2 regions of the Vibrio neonatus genome follow, and region 1 is predicted to be linked to the other one. Evidence: predicted binding sites of a transcription regulator. Region 1 holds the regulator's gene; the other holds the start of a gene.
The links. The regulator PurR, encoded in region 1, represses purine synthesis genes. The targets are predictions, from matches to a motif close to TNANGNAAACGTTTNCNTNA.

Region 2: purE (5-(carboxyamino)imidazole ribonucleotide mutase) is a predicted target of PurR. The motif match lies at 1,846-1,865, and genes of this name have one in related genera.

The regions. Positions count from the first base shown of each region.
Region 1 is NZ_AP024885.1:1,668,397-1,673,993, forward strand. It holds gene elyC (envelope biogenesis factor ElyC) at 1-227, shown strand, start outside; gene torD (molecular chaperone TorD) at 312-962, shown strand; gene purR (HTH-type transcriptional repressor PurR) at 1,126-2,142, shown strand; gene OCU38_RS07675 (TVP38/TMEM64 family protein) at 2,300-2,986, shown strand; gene OCU38_RS07680 (putative signal transducing protein) at 3,014-3,340, shown strand; gene OCU38_RS07685 (alpha/beta fold hydrolase) at 3,410-4,219, opposite strand; gene OCU38_RS07690 (DUF3833 domain-containing protein) at 4,397-4,933, opposite strand; gene OCU38_RS07695 (hypothetical protein) at 4,936-5,490, opposite strand; gene OCU38_RS07700 (DUF2878 domain-containing protein) at 5,471-5,597, opposite strand, start outside.
Region 2 is NZ_AP024885.1:2,694,703-2,700,299, reverse strand. It holds gene OCU38_RS12600 (DNA topoisomerase family protein) at 1-94, shown strand, start outside; gene OCU38_RS12595 (5-(carboxyamino)imidazole ribonucleotide synthase) at 169-1,284, opposite strand; gene purE (5-(carboxyamino)imidazole ribonucleotide mutase) at 1,289-1,774, opposite strand; gene OCU38_RS12585 (L-threonylcarbamoyladenylate synthase) at 1,958-2,515, shown strand; gene hemF (oxygen-dependent coproporphyrinogen oxidase) at 2,519-3,424, shown strand; gene aroE (shikimate dehydrogenase) at 3,501-4,334, shown strand; gene OCU38_RS12570 (DUF1488 family protein) at 4,335-4,598, shown strand; gene OCU38_RS12565 (gamma carbonic anhydrase family protein) at 4,591-5,139, opposite strand.

The DNA of each region.
Region 1 (5,597 bases):
CACTGGTTACTTCGGCCAGCCATATGGAACGCGCCCTACGCGAGTTTCACAGCGCCGGTCTAAACCCTACTCCTGCCCCAACCAATTACTTAGCCCAATCCAATATTAATCAAGCGTGGCAAAAGTACACCCCGCAAGCACGATACCTAGAGCAAACAGAGCGCTACTGGCATGAAACCATGGGTAAGTGGTGGAAAAACATACGAGATCTTGTCAGTAGCAAATAAGTGACTCATAATTTAGTGAACGTCTATATTTTCGCCAACTTAGAAGCTGGTGTTGTAGTTTGCTAACGAGTTATGGGTTAAACAATGCAAGAGCTCAAGCAGTTTAATGAACAGCGGGCAGAAATTTATTGGTGGTTTTCCAGCTTATTTTCTAAAGAGCTGACCCAAGACGAACTGATTGCCTATCAAACCCCTGAAGTGAGGGGTTTCATTAATGGTCTAGCCGAAAATGAAACCCTAGCCACAGCCGCTAAACGCTTACTGGGTGCTCTTGAGCGACTGCAACTGCGCCCGAATGCTCAGCTTGAATTATCCGCTAATTTCTACGACTTATTTTTAGCCTCTGACAAACAAACTGCCCAGCCCTGCGCCTCTGTTTATATTGACGAAAACAAGGCGCTTAATGGCACCCCTGCTCAGCAGATGACGCAAGTTATGTTAGAGCATGGCATTGAAGTGGATAAATGCTTTAACGAGCCTGCCGATCATCTGGCTGTTGAACTCGACTTTATTGGCAATCTAATCATGCGCTCAAACGCGCTAGAAATGGAATCACATCTAGAAGCGGCCCTTAGTGAACAGAAGTCATTCATTGAGCAACATTTACTGAATTGGATTCCACAATTTTCGGCAAACTGCACTAAATATGATGAATTTGGTTTCTATTCTGCGGTCGCTGAACTGTTAGTTAAATTTTGTGAAATTGATTGTCGTTATCTCAGTAATGAAAAATAGCTCAGTTACCGAAAATAGATTCACATTATCGTCATAAATGCGTTGTCAGTTTCATCATTTATGGCTAGACTCCCCCGCAATCGTTTGCAATGTGATTTTGAGTGCAAATTACTCAATAATTCAACGCATTTTATAATCATTACTTATATTTACAAGGTCTCCTATGGCAACCATAAAAGACGTCGCAAAACTGGCTGGTGTCTCCACCACTACAGTTTCACACGTTATCAATAAAACACGTTTTGTGGCTGAAACAACACAAGAACGTGTTATGGAAGCTGTAAAAGAGCTCAACTATGCGCCAAGTGCGGTTGCTCGTAGCTTAAAATGCAACACCACTAGAACCATTGGCATGTTGGTAACTCAATCCACTAACCCCTTCTTTGCGGAAGTGGTCGATGGCGTAGAAAGTTACTGTTACCGTCAAGGCTATACGTTGATCTTATGTAACACTGGCGGACTGTACGAAAAGCAGCGCGATTACATTCGTATGCTTGCCGAAAAGCGCGTAGATGGAATATTAGTAATGTGCTCTGACTTAACCGAAGAGCTACGTGAAATGCTAGATTCTCACCCAGGCATTCCTAAAGTGGTGATGGATTGGGGCCCCGAGTCCTCCTCTGCAGACAAGATCATTGATAACTCAGAAGAAGGTGGCTACCTTGCCACTAAATATCTGGTTGAAAATGGACATACGAAAATTGGCTGTTTAACTGGTCAAACTGAAAAGCTTGCTTGTATTGAGCGTATGTCTGGCTATAAAAGAGCATTGGCTCAAGCTAATATCCCATACAACGACGATTTCATTTTTGAAGGTAACTTTGAATGTGATACCGCAGTTGAAACAGCTGATAAACTGGTCGCTCTTGCAGAAAGTGAACGCCCCACGGCTATTTTCTGCTTTAACGATATCATGGCGCTGGGTTTAATTAGCCGTCTGACTCAACATGGCATTGCCGTTCCAGAAGATATCTCTGTAATTGGTTACGATAATATCGATTTAGCCGGCTATTTTGCGCCGCCTCTTACCACGATACATCAGCCAAAACGTCGCGTGGGTAAAACCGCCTTTGAGATCTTGCTAGAGCGCATTAAAAACAAAGAGCATGACCGCCGCATTTTTGAAATGCACCCAGAGTTGGTAGAGCGCTCAAGCGTGAGAAACCTAAACGCTAGTTAACATGACCATTTAATTGAATAAGGCTAGATATCTTAATGATTTCTAGCCTTTTTTATTTGTACCTGCTGAGAATAAATCAAATAAAATACGCAAGTGATGAAAGTTTCCTATTATTGATCCTGTCTCTATACTTACTCAGGATGATAAGGACGCACTCATGAATAAGAAATTGATAATCGGGCTAATTTTAGTTGCAGCGATTGTATTACTCGGCATCAACTTCGGTCAGTACTTCACTTTAGAAAACGCCAAAGCTCAGCAATTAGCGCTCAATACGCATATTGAAAATAATTTCGTATTGTCAGCGGCTATCTACTTTATTGGCTACGTATTTGTTACGGCCTTTTCCATTCCTGGCGCTGCTGTGGTGACTTTACTTGGCGCGGCACTGTTTGGCTTCTGGACGAGCTTACTATTGGTCTCATTTGCCAGCACCATTGGCGCAACCTTAGCCTTTTTAAGTAGTCGCTACCTTCTGCGTGACTGGGTACAAGCTAAGTTTGGAGCTAAACTTGATGCCATTAACAAAGGCGTAGAGCGTGACGGCGCCTTTTATCTATTCTCATTGCGTTTAATACCCGTATTTCCGTTTTTCCTGATTAACCTATTAATGGGGCTAACCCCTATCTCGGTTGTGAAATACTATGTATTTAGCCAACTTGGCATGCTAGCAGGGACTATGGTGTATCTAAACGCCGGGACGCAACTGGCAGAAATAGACAGCTTATCCGGCATTGTTTCGCCTACCGTATTGGCCTCTTTTGCTCTGTTAGGTTTATTCCCGCTCATTGCTAAATGGATCATGGGTAAGATTCGACCACAAAACGGCTCTAGCCCTGCTTAATCCATCATCGCAATATAAAGGATATTCATGAAGTTATACGTTGCGCAAAATCCGCCTCAAGCTCATATTTTATGTGAGCTTTTGCGTAGTCATCGCATTCAGGTAGAAGTGCGCGGAGAAGGGTTGTTTGGCCTGCAAGGAGAACTGCCAATGGATGACTCTAGCCTGCCCTATTTGTGGTTAGTCGACGAGCACAAGCAACAACAAGCCAAAGCCCTGATTGCAGAATTTGAAGATAGACACAATCACAGCTCAAATTGGCGCTGTGATGATTGTGGGGAAATAAATGAGGGGCAGTTTGCCTTATGCTGGCAATGTGGCGCTAGCACCACTGATGAAGCGATATTGGTTTAGTATTCTAATTATTGAGTACAATATTTAGCTTTGATACCTCTAACTTTGATACCTCTAACTTTGCGACATCTAGCTTTGTGAACGAATAAATTCGATAGATTTGTCATTGAACTCTTGAGGCTTTTCCACGTTACACACATGGCCACAATTTTCTATTTCTACCAACTGGCTATTTTGGTGAACCGAGACCATCTCTTTTACCGGCTTGATGAACATGTAGTCCTTGTCACCCATTAAATATAGAGTCGGAATATCAAGCTCTTTGTCTCTAAAGTAGCGCATTAGCGGGTTAACATCGGCTGCCAGCTTAAACCAACGTTTGAACTCTTTTTGACATAACTTTCTGGCTTCTCGTACAAACATCAACCGAGATTCAACTTGCCCTTTTTGCGGCATCACAATCCAAGCAAACAAACTATATAACCACATGTACGGGATAATATTCTTACACAAATCGCCCATTTTCACTAAGATTTGCGAACGCGTATTAAAGCGCGTCACAGCGCCGCCAAGCACCATAGACTTAACACGCTCTGAGGCAAGCTCTGCCAATGTGCGTACAATAATGGTGCCTAAAGACATTCCCACAAAGTGTGCGGATTTGATTTTAAGATGATCCAAAACGTGCAAAATATCTTTGGTCACTGACTCAAAGGTATAACGCTTACTGATGATATCTTGGAACAAGGTATTGGATTTACCGTGCCCGCGCAAATCTACCAAGAGTACGTTAAAGTGCTCGCGGTACGCTTTAATTTGCTTAAACCAAATTGACGAACTGCCACCCGCACCATGCACAAATACTACCCACTCCTGAGATTCAGAATGGCGATAGGCTTTATGGAATAACATTGGATTGGATTCAGCAATAGCGGTCATTGATCACACAGAGGGAAATATTAAGTTAGTTGATAGTAACATAAATGACGAGCACTCAGATTGCCCTAGTCGTTGATTTTGTAACAAATAGTGAGTCGCAATGCAAGTTAGGCGTCATTAGCAGTACAAATAGCACCCTAAACACGAATAACGCCACGGGTGCTCAACACAAGCAATCTAAAGATCCTTTTGGAAAAACAAGGTTAAGGTTCCAAACTCTATGCCTAATTTCCTTATGGAGGTTAAATTAAAGACGTGTTTATCATCTTGTCGATATAGCCAATCATCAAAGTGAACCACCACACTCGAATCCCCTCTTGGCAATTCAAAGTCATAGCGCCAGCGCAGTGCATTACCCACTTCTTCACCGATAGCAACTCCGACAATATCATCGGCTTTTCCCTCGTAACTGCCATCAGCTAAACGGGTGATCCGCCAAATGCGCGTCGATTGCTCGCCATCAGCAAACACGAAGTCTTCATGCAGCGTCAATGTATTGCCTTGCACCTTGCCTTGAAGTGCGACCTCAAAGCGTCGTGTTTGCTTACCGCTCCTGTCTTGCACCATACCCCATGCGGTGACACTACCTGAAAAATAGCCAAACAAATCAAAATCAGGCCCTTCCCCTTGATACTCATTCACATCTGCGGTGCATCCTGCCATTGATAGGGACAACAGCGCGCTTATCATTAATAGTTTCAGTGTTTTGATCATCATTAATTCAACCCAATAAGTTGCTGTCTGTGCTTAGGATATTCGGTATTTGGCGATAACCAGATGGCTAAAAAAGCATCGTTAAGGGCTTCATCGGTGATCTCACCTCGCCATTGGGTTAGCCCGTCTTTTTGAATGTACACAAAGGCACCCGATAATCCGTCCGTGATATACACCAACTGATCGCCTAGTGCTACGTCAGGATAAATATTGCCTAAGCGCACTAGCCACTGGGATGATTGGTTGGTGTTATAACCAAGGTGCGCCCACTGTTTTTTAGTCTCTTTGAGTAAATGTTTCTTAGAGATATTGCGCTCATAAGTAATCGCCAGAGCAACCGGATGAGGAGAGAGATCATTACCGACTTGATATTGACCTTCTGGTGAGCGCAGCTGTGAGGTATAAACATCGAAAAACATAAAGTCTAAATCAGCCGAGCCTACGGTCGGCCACTGCTGCCACTGCTGTAGCGTGCTTTTGCTCGGCGTGGCAAAACTTACTGCACTGACTAAAGCAAGACTAATACAGAATAAGGTTCTAGCTAGGGTGAGTCTCATGTGGCTTTACTCCATGGCGTCTTTTTTGTAACACGTTTAAGGAGTAGATAATCAATGCAAAAACCAGTGCCCATTCCAATGCAATAATTACGAAAGTCATTGTGTTG
Region 2 (5,597 bases), 1.0 Mb from region 1:
CCAAGAGTGTGGTTTTGAATTGTTGATGGTGAAGAAAAGCGGAGATAAAAGCAGTGTGATATGCGCCAGTCGTAAGTGTCAGGCAAAACAGTGATTTAAGACTAAATAATAAAAAAGGAGGCGATTGCCTCCTTTTTGCCGTTTATAGGCTGTGTTTTCTATAGCCGGTTATTTTTGATGCAGTGCAGGGAAGGCACTTGCATCTAACCACTGTGCGATATCTTGTAATTGTTGTTGCAGATCCGCAGGGCTATTGCCACAAACATTAATGTGCCCCATCTTACGTCCAGGACGTTTATCCTTGCCGTACCAATGGATATGAGCTTGTTTCATGCTCAAAATCTCTTGTGCAAGAGTATCTTCACCCAGAATGTTAATCATAGCAGTAGGACGCAGTGCTTCAGTGCTACCTAGCGGTAGTCCACAAACGGCGCGCATATGATTTTCAAACTGACAGGTTTCAGCACCTTGCTGTGTCCAGTGACCAGAGTTGTGAACGCGAGGAGCAATTTCATTGACCATCAATTGCCCTTTAACATCGAAGAACTCCAATGCTAAAACACCCACATAATCTAAACACTCAGCAACGGCAGTAAACATTTGCTTCGCTTGAGCTTGCAGTTGTGGCTCGTCAATTGCGGTTGATAGGCTCAACACACCATCGGTATGCACGTTTTCTGCTAATGGGTAGACAGCGATTTCACCGTGTTGATTGCGAGCGCCAATTAAAGACACCTCACGATCAAAGGCAACAAATTCTTCAGCAATAATTGCCTGCGCTGCCGAAGAGGCAATGCACTGTTCCATTTCTGCCCAGATAGCATCAACTTGTGAGGCTTCTTTTAAACGCCATTGACCTTTGCCATCGTAACCGCCTAGAGTGCTTTTTAACACCATAGGTAAACCTACGTATTCAATGGCTTGTTCGAAATCTTGGCGAGTACGAATAAGCGCATATTTCGCGTTGGCAACGTTTGCTTTATCGAGCAGTGCTTTTTCAATGCGGCGATCGCCACCGGTTTTGATTGCAGTCGCACTTGGCAAGAGTTTGCCGCTCGCCTGACAAGCATCCAAAACAGGATGAGGAACATGCTCAAATTCAGCCGTAATCACATCAGCTTGCTCAATCGCAGCTGCCAGTCCACTACCTAGTTTGGTTTGAGTGATGGGCTCAACAATAGACTCACTGTTGACATCAAAAGCGATAGTTTTGATGTTCAGTGGAGCGGCGGCTAGAGCCATCATGCGCGCTAGTTGTCCAGCACCTAAAACTAAAACTTGCACAGTATTAATCCTCCGCTGGGTTCGGATTAGCCAGTACAGTGTCAGTTTGTTCTTTACGGAAAGCTTCTACTTTTTCCATTACTTCAGGAACGTGAGTACCGATAATTTGCGCCGCTAAGATACCAGAGTTTGCTGCACCTGCTTCACCAATTGCCAGAGTGCCTACCGCAATCCCTTTTGGCATTTGTACAATAGAAAGCAGTGAATCCATACCTTTTAAAGCGCGAGACTGAACAGGAACGCCAAGCACTGGAAGGCTAGTAAATGCCGCACACATACCAGGAAGGTGCGCCGCGCCGCCAGCGCCAGCAATAATAACTTTAATACCACGTTCTTTTGCACTAGAAGCATAGTCTGCTAGTAGTTGTGGAGTACGGTGAGCTGATACAACTTTAGTTTCGTAGCTAACACCGAATTGGTCGAGCATTTCAGCAGCTAACTTCATCGTTGGCCAATCTGATTTAGAACCCATAATAATACCGACTTGCATGTAACGACTCCTAATTTAACTAGTAGAGATTTAGATACTGATTTTGCGCGCATTATACGGTTATTTTTTGAATAGGAAAACGTTTGCGTCGCTTTGTTTTGCTGATTTAAAGGAAATGCTTACCAGTCACGAATAGAATTTGTAAACTAAGGCAAAAGATAGTGTAGAGAGGATACTCAAGGAATGATGCTAATTGAGCAAGCTGTCGGGGCGCTTCACCAAGGAAAGGTTATCGCTTACCCCACAGAAGCCGTGTTTGGTGTTGGGTGCGATCCCGATAATGAACAAGCCTTACAGGCGTTAATTGAACTAAAACAAAGAGACCCAGCAAAAGGGTTGATTTTAATTGCGGCTAGCTTTGAACAGCTACTGCCGTATGTAGATATAAGTGAACTTTCAACTGAACAGCTTGAAGTGGTATTCCAAAGTTGGCCGGGCCCTGTGACATGGGTTATGCCAGTGAGTAAGAAAGTACATCAGTTAGTGCATGGGCAGTTTGATAGTGTTGCGGTAAGGGTGACAGATCATCCTTTAGTGCAACAGTTATGCATTGAATTTGCCAAGCCAATTACCTCGACCAGTGCCAATTTATCGGGATTACCTCCCTGTTTAAGTGCCGAAGAGGTCGAGAGTCAACTTGGTAATGAAGATGTGTTTATTGTTAAAGGTGCGGTCGGTGACAGAAGTAAACCGTCAGAAATTAAAGACGCCAAAACATTACAAATATTAAGACAAGGGTAAACAATGACACAGGTTGATAAAGAAGCCGTAAAACGCTTTTTATTGCAATTGCAGGACAATATTTGTTCTGAATTGGAAAAAGCGGATGGGGATGCAACCTTTGTTGAAGATGCATGGCTACGAGAGCAGGGCGGTGGTGGCCGAACTCGAGTCTTGAAAAATGGCGCTGTTATCGAACAGGGTGGAGTAAACTTCTCACATGTATTCGGTGACAAAATGCCAGCCTCTGCGACGGCTAATCGTCCAGAGCTAGCGGGCAGAAAGTTTGAAGCTATGGGTGTTTCTTTGGTTATTCATCCAAAGAACCCTTATGTACCGACTTCTCACGCCAATGTACGTTTCTTTATTGCTGAGAAAGAAGGCTGTGAACCTATTTGGTGGTTTGGTGGTGGTTTTGACTTAACACCATTCTATCCATTTGCAGAAGATTGCCAGCACTGGCACAACACCGCCAAGCAATTGTGCGCACCATTTGGTGACACAGTGTATGCAGAACATAAAAAATGGTGTGATGAGTATTTCTATTTACCACATCGAAATGAAACTCGCGGTATTGGTGGCTTATTTTTTGATGACCTAAACGAATGGGGCTTTGAAAAATGCTTTGCCTACATCCAAGCGGTTGGAGAAGGGTACACCAAGGCTTACGTACCTATTATTGAAAAGCGTAAGAATACCCCGTTTACCGAACAACAGCGTCAATTCCAACTTTATCGACGCGGTCGCTATGTAGAGTTCAATCTAGTTTATGATCGAGGCACCTTATTTGGTTTGCAAAGTAATGGACGAACCGAATCCATATTAATGTCTATGCCACCTTTAGCGCGCTGGGAGTACAACTACCAAGTAGCAGAAGGTTCCCATGAAGATCGCCTATATAAAGAGTACTTAGTGCCTAGAGAGTGGTAACACTTTTTCTTCACGCTGTTCAGTGGTAGGTTCTTAGAAGGTCGTTTTATGATTAGTTTTTCAGTCAGGTAGGAAGATGAAGCAGTTAATTGATAAGTATGTCGTATTTGGAAACCCAATAAAGCAGAGTAAATCACCGTTTATTCATACTTTATTTGCCCGTCAGACTAACCAGAGTCTTACCTATTCAGCGCAACACGCTGAAGTGGGCGAGTTTACCCAAGCGGCCACAGAATTTTTTGCTCAAGGCGGTAAAGGTTGCAATATTACCGCTCCCTTCAAGCATGATGCCTACCAACTGGCAGATAGGCTGACCGAAAGAGCACAGCTTGCTGGCGCGGTGAATACACTGAAAAAGCTCGATGATGGCGAGATTATTGGTGATAACACTGATGGTGAAGGGCTAGTTCAAGATCTACTGCAATACCAAGTATTACTTAAAGGTGCCAAGATTCTGGTTATTGGTGCTGGTGGTGCAGTGCGCGGTGTCTTAAAGCCATTGCTTGACCAACAGCCTCTAGAGCTTGTGATAGCCAATAGAACATTGAGTAAGGCGCAGGCTCTAGCGGAGCAATTTAAGCCGTATGGTCCAATCAAGGCGCTGCCTATCGATGAAGTAGCAGAAAGCTTTGATGTTGTGATTAACTCAACGTCCGCAGGGCTAACGAAACAGCTACCTAAAATATCAGCCAAGATATTTTCCTCACAAACCGTCAGCTATGACATGGTTTACGGTGCAGGAACGACGGTTTTTAATCAGTGGGCAAAAGAACAAGGTGCGGCGAAAGCTTACGATGGTTTAGGCATGTTAGTTGGACAGGCCGCTGAGAGCTTTATGTTGTGGAGAGGGATTCGACCTGGGGCAAAACAAATCCTCAGAGAATTACGTAAAAACCTAGAGGGCTCGTAAATGAACCAATCTATTATCTTTACCGATCAACAAAGTTGGAATGCCAATAATAAGACAGTGACCTTTATTGGTCAGCAAGCGGGTAATCTTATTGAATGCATCGTCTCGGTTTCCTATTTGCAAAACCTATCACAACTGCCTATTGAAGATGAAAACGTGGCATTGCAGGTTTTTTCTGAATACCGCTTTGATTTGGAAGATCTGGCAGAAGAGCTGATTGAAGCAGAAGAGTTCAACCAGCTAGGACAAATCGAAATTAATTAATGTCGTGTACTTCGTTCAAGTAGTCGTTTTTATTTTGAACATAGTTATCGGCAGACTTCACTAAAAAAGCGGTTTCTTCTTCAGTTAAAGGTCGTATCTGTTTTACAGGGCGGCCTACATAGAGATAACCGCTTTCTAATACTTTATTCGGTGGAACTAAGCTTCCCGCGCCAATAAACACATCGTCCTCTATAACAGCACCATCTAAAATTGTGCTGCTCATTCCCACAAGCACTCTGTTTTTAATGGTGCATCCATGCAGCATCACCAAGTGACCTACAGTTACATCATCGCCAATCAATAGCGGATAGCCGTTTGGATTGCTTGGACTCTTGTGAGTAACATGCAATACAGAACCATCTTGAACATTGGTTCGTTCGCCAATATGGATATGATTAACATCACCACGAGCGGCAACATGTGGCCAAATGCTAGAATCCGCACCTATTTTTACATCACCGACAATAACGGAAGAGTCATCTATATAAGCATTGGGCTCAATTGACGGCTTAATGCCCTTGAAACTGCGTAAAGAACTCATAGTTAAACCTCACTAAAACTGTATCAATATTGTTATGAAACTATCAAAAAAAGACCTTTGTGGCTAATTGATGAGCATACGGCAATAAAAGGCGAAAATCTTCGAAAAAATGCTTGCCAACTTGATCTGTATCTCTATAATGCGCCCCACTGACACGGCAACAGCGACAACGCTTCGCAGTGATTCAGTCGGCAAATTAGCTGAACCATTTGAGTTTAACTTCTCTTAGAAAATAAATTCAAAAAAGTGTTTGACACTGTGGTTCAAAACGCTAGAATGGCCGTCCACTTGAGAGGTAAGCCTCGATAGTGTGCTCTTTAACAATTTAAACCTATCAATCTGTGTGGGCACTCGTTGATGATAATCGAAAAGATTTATCAATGAACTGAGTGACCAATACAATGATTTTTAATCATTGGCACAGTCAATTCATTATCGTTCTGTTGGAACGATAATAG